DNA from 2 places in the Bacillus sp. N5-665 genome. Region 1 is predicted to be linked to the other one. Evidence: riboswitches for the same ligand, from Rfam matches in the RefSeq annotation. Region 1 holds a riboswitch; the other holds the start of a gene.

Region 1 (2,400 bases):
TTCAAAAATGATGCCCACGTGCGCTCATTTGCAATGTTTCGTAATGTATGTAATTGTTTATCCATCTCTCGTCACCTTACTCTAGTCAGTTATGAAAACTATTATAACACTCTCTTCTTTCTCAAACAAAGTGCTCTTTTTACCCCGCATTAACGGGCAGTAAAACTCCCACCTCAAAACTCAGCTAAAACAAAGAAGTTAGGTGGGAGATTAACTGCCCCTAAAAGCCCGATTGGTTCAACTAATAATTAGTGGGGGATACCTCCCCACTAATTAAAGTTTCACTTTATATTGTCAAGTACTTCTCTTAATTATATGATGAAATTAAGCGTTTGGGAAGGAGGGATAGCGTTGGCGAAAGTACAAATTAAAGTAAATGATAATGGCTCTTTTCGTGTTACAGGGGACGTGGAATTAGTCGATTCACAAGGGAATGTATTCCCAGCAAAACCGGCATTTTCTTTATGCCGTTGTGGTTTATCAAAAAATATGCCTTATTGCGATGCTTCGCATAAAGGGAAATTCGAGTCTGTTGTTAGAGCACCAGAGGCAGAATAATTTCACATGTGACATGCACATTTTTTTGTGCATGTTTTTTCTTTTCATTAACTCTCGTCCCCCCTTTTCCTTACAACATTCCTCATACTTTTGTCCTCATTCCAACTTACATATATTTTCACACAATTCTTCACATTCGAATATTTTTTACTAGCCTTTTGTCTTTTTTGTGCTATAATTTGAGCAAACAACATCCTTCGGGGTCGGGTGAAATTCCCAACCGGCGGTGATGAAGTGCAAACTTCTAAGTCCGTGACCCGTTTTCAACACGAAAACGGTGGATCTAGTGAAACTCTAGGGCCGACAGTATAGTCTGGATGGGAGAAGGATATGTTTTCTAGTAATTTTATATAGCGAATACACTTTTATTTCAGTATGCATATTTTTAAAGTTTCATTTTGAATCTTTATATATGTTTTATTTTGTATACTTATGTTTCTATACTGGAATAAAAAGATACGACTAGCGTTTGAAAAATTTGATATTTTGCTAGTTTTTTTCCTTATGCCAAAATATCAATCATCGTTAGGTTTCTTTCCTATACTTTCGTATTCGAACTATATTTCTAGAAATCACGTCTCCCAAACCCCAAGGATATAAAATCCTTGGGGTTTTTTGATTTTTTCAGGAGAGGTGAAGAAAATGACAGATCAAGAATATATGAGGATTGCCCTGCAGTTAGCAGAAGGAACATCCGGACAAACAAGTCCAAATCCTATGGTTGGTGCTGTTGTTGTAAAAGATGGAAACATCGTCGGTATTGGCGCTCATTTACGTGCAGGTGAAGAACACGCAGAAGTTCACGCTCTTCATATGGCTGGTGAAAAAGCAAAAGGAGCTACCGTTTATGTAACACTTGAACCGTGTAGCCATTTTGGAAAAACACCACCTTGTTGTGAATTGCTCATCAAAAAAGGAGTCAAACGGGTTGTAATTGCTACTCTTGATTGCAATCCTCTCGTTTCTGGTACTGGAAAAAGGAGATTAGAAGAAGCTGGCATCGAAGTAACTACCGGTGTTATTGAAACAGAAGCCACCTTATTAAATCGTTTCTTTTTTCACTACATGAGAACGAAACGTCCATTTGTAACAATAAAAACAGCGATGAGCTTAGATGGAAAAACAGCAACTGTCACTGGTGAAAGTAAGTGGATTACAGGTGAAGAAGCACGAGCTGATGTTCACCAATATCGCCATACACATGATGCGATTCTCGTTGGAGTAAATACAGTTATAGCTGATAATCCGCATTTAACGACAAGAATTCCTAACGGGGGTAAACATCCTATACGCGTCATTTTAGATACCCATTTACGAACACCACCATCTTCTCATGTCATAACAGATGGTTTAGCACCGACATGGATTTTTGTCGGTAAGGATGTAAATAAAGAGAAAATAGCTTCTTATGAATCTGAAAATATAGCTATATTCCAAATGAAAACAAAACATATAGAAATCAAGGACCTCCTTTTCTTTCTTGGAGAGAAGCAAATTCTTTCTCTATTCGTTGAAGGTGGTCAAACAGTTCATGCAAGCTTCTTACAAACAAAGCATCTCAATGAAATTGTAACTTATATAAGCCCCAAATTAATTGGCGGGAAAGATGCCCCTACTTTATTTGGTGGAAATGGTTTCGCAGCATTGCAAGATGCACTTTCCTTGGAAATTCAAGAGATGAAACAAGTTGGTGATGATATAAAAATCGTTGCGAATGCCCGAAGTGAGGTGACGGAATGTTTACAGGAATTATAGAAGAATTAGGAACGATTGCAAACATGCAACAAAGCGGAGAAGCGATGAAGTTAACGATCCATGCGAATAAAATTTTATCAGATGTTC
Region 2 (2,400 bases), 2.7 Mb from region 1:
GTATTGCATTTGTAACGTTAGACGATAACCAAGGTATCGTTGAAATTCCAGATGTATTAATTGAAGATATGATGGATGCATTCGAAGGTTGTCCAACTGACTCAATTAAAGTTGCTGATGAATCATTTGATGGCGACTCTTTAAAATTCGAATAGTCTTTTATTAACTTCAAAAAATATCCCTCATTAATATGAGGGATATTTTTTGTTTTCTATTTTCATTCTACTTAATAAAAAACCACTAGTAGTTCCATACTACTAATGGTTTTATTTTATATTTTATGCATTTTTCATTTTTGCAAACACCCATACTTTCAGGCGTGAGAATAACGCTACAAATACAATTGTCACAACAATTCCTTTAATCAAATTAAATGGTAAGATTGCCGTTACAACCGTTGTTCTTATAGCCTCGCTAGACATAGCTGGTGAATTTAAAAACCAAGTGTAAGCTGGGAATATAATGATGTAATTTAATACACTCATAATGAGCGCCATTGTAATTGTCCCTAGCATTAATCCTGTCGTTAAACTCTTAACAGTACGATACTTTCTAAATAAGAAAGCTGCCGGTCCAATAAATAAACATCCTGCAATAAAGTTAGCAATTTCTCCAACTGGCACTCCCGTTAAACTCCCTTGAATTCCGTAATGTAAAATATTCTTTATCGCCTCTACAATTATCCCTGCAACTGGCCCGAAAATAATTGCTGCAATTAGAGCTGGTACATCACTAAAATCAATTTTTAAAAATGGCGGAAGCCCTGGAAACGGGAAATCCAACATCATCAGTAAATATGCAATACTACTTAGCATCGCTACACTCACCATCTGCACTACACTGTTTTTTTGTTTCATCTTTCTCTCTCCTTTTCCATCGATCTTCTCATGGAAAGTGGAAAGGTTCTGCTATGCCTACTTTTTCATAGAACGAAAAAACCCTTTGTGTTTTACACAAAGGGAGAATTTAAGGCACATCAAACAGACGTTCAAATCCATATCTTTTTTGAACGCTTGAACCTCCATCTTCTCCCATCCAGACTATACTGTCGGCTTTGGAATCACACCAAATCCTGCCTTAACGGCTCGCGGGCTTAGAACAAAATCACATATAGTTCATCACCGCCGGTCGGGATTTTCACCCTGCCCCGAAGATAGACCGATATTCTATTTTCCACTTTATTATACAACAACATAATCGTATTGTGAACAAAAAAAGTGTAACTTATTAAAAATAAGTTATTAATTTTATATAATTAAAACCAATCACTATATTTTACAATACACCCCAGATTTTTTAGTATTCGGCATTTCCCCTACGAATCCCCTAGTCATATATAATGAAAAGTGATAAGATGTTGAATTGTTAAGATAAGAACATTTTCTGGATTATGGAGGAAATGTCATGAAAAAAGAAAAGAGACACTCTATTCGAGAAGCAATGAAAAAAAACTTAAGAAAAGAATACTTTTACTTAAAAAAAGAATTACTTTTCTACTGTCCAATTGATTTAGGCACATTCTCAAGCGAGACATACTATGCTGCTTTCGATGAAGATGGCATCAGTATTTATCAGTATGATAAAAAAACAGAGAGTAAATTAAAACTGTGTGAGCGTCACCCATGGAAGAGTTGGAATAAAGTGAAGGTGGATCATTATTTGACAACTTCTCAATTTATTTTTCAAGGTGAGCGAAACTGGATATTATCCCTTTTCCAAAAAGGAAAAGAAGCTCAAAAAATAATTGAAGAGCACACATCTTTACAAACTGAAGTTGTTTCCCGCTCTTTCTTAAAAAAACTTCCAGGGTTCCGTTCTAATGCACCGTTGAATAAATACATCGGCAGCATTTGCTACACTGCACTTATTGCATTTTTATTAAAATGGATGATTCCATTTCAAGCACCACAAATCGCCCTGTACTCCATTTCAATCGGTTGTATGCTTCTTGGTTTACTTTGTTTGACAATCGGTTTAATTGAACCGACTATTGTACTATTTCGAACGAACGAAAAAACAAGAACGAAAGTATTTTACTTATATAGCTACTTAGCTATTTCTGGATTTATATGTGTCTTTATTTTTTGGTAAAAAAAAGAGCTAGTTTAACTAGCTCTTTTTTTACTTTACGTATAATTGTTGATTTGGATAAATCCAATCTTGCTGCAGTCCATTTTTATCTTTAACTTCCTTAACTGACATACTAAATTTCCGTGCAATACTAACTAAAGTGTCCCCTTTTTGGACGACATATAAGGATGAGGAAACAACTTCATTTCTCTGTTCATTTAGAACAAGCAATGGATTCATCGCATTCTTTTTCGCCATCGTCCATCTTCCTTGATGAACTTCTAAATGTAAGTGTGCACCTCTCGATTCTCCTGTATTTCCTACTTCTCC

The links. Region 1 has a riboswitch for FMN ahead of ribD (bifunctional diaminohydroxyphosphoribosylaminopyrimidine deaminase/5-amino-6-(5-phosphoribosylamino)uracil reductase RibD). Riboswitches for the same ligand answer to the same signal wherever they lie in the genome.
Region 2: linked by a shared signal. The riboswitch ahead of MNO09_RS23535 (ECF transporter S component) and the one ahead of ribD (bifunctional diaminohydroxyphosphoribosylaminopyrimidine deaminase/5-amino-6-(5-phosphoribosylamino)uracil reductase RibD) in region 1 are both predicted to bind FMN.

What each region holds. Positions count from the first base shown of each region.
Region 1 is NZ_CP093325.1:1,305,282-1,307,681, reverse strand. Features, by position in the region: gene MNO09_RS09245 (DUF2552 family protein) at 1-65, opposite strand, end outside; gene MNO09_RS09240 (CDGSH iron-sulfur domain-containing protein) at 352-558, shown strand; FMN riboswitch at 748-891, shown strand; gene ribD (bifunctional diaminohydroxyphosphoribosylaminopyrimidine deaminase/5-amino-6-(5-phosphoribosylamino)uracil reductase RibD) at 1,201-2,313, shown strand; gene ribE (riboflavin synthase subunit alpha) at 2,295-2,400, shown strand, end outside.
Region 2 is NZ_CP093325.1:4,089,615-4,092,014, forward strand. Features, by position in the region: gene MNO09_RS23530 (ferredoxin) at 1-155, shown strand, start outside; gene MNO09_RS23535 (ECF transporter S component) at 279-857, opposite strand; FMN riboswitch at 1,020-1,159, opposite strand; gene MNO09_RS23540 (hypothetical protein) at 1,405-2,091, shown strand; gene MNO09_RS23545 (peptidoglycan DD-metalloendopeptidase family protein) at 2,122-2,400, opposite strand, start outside.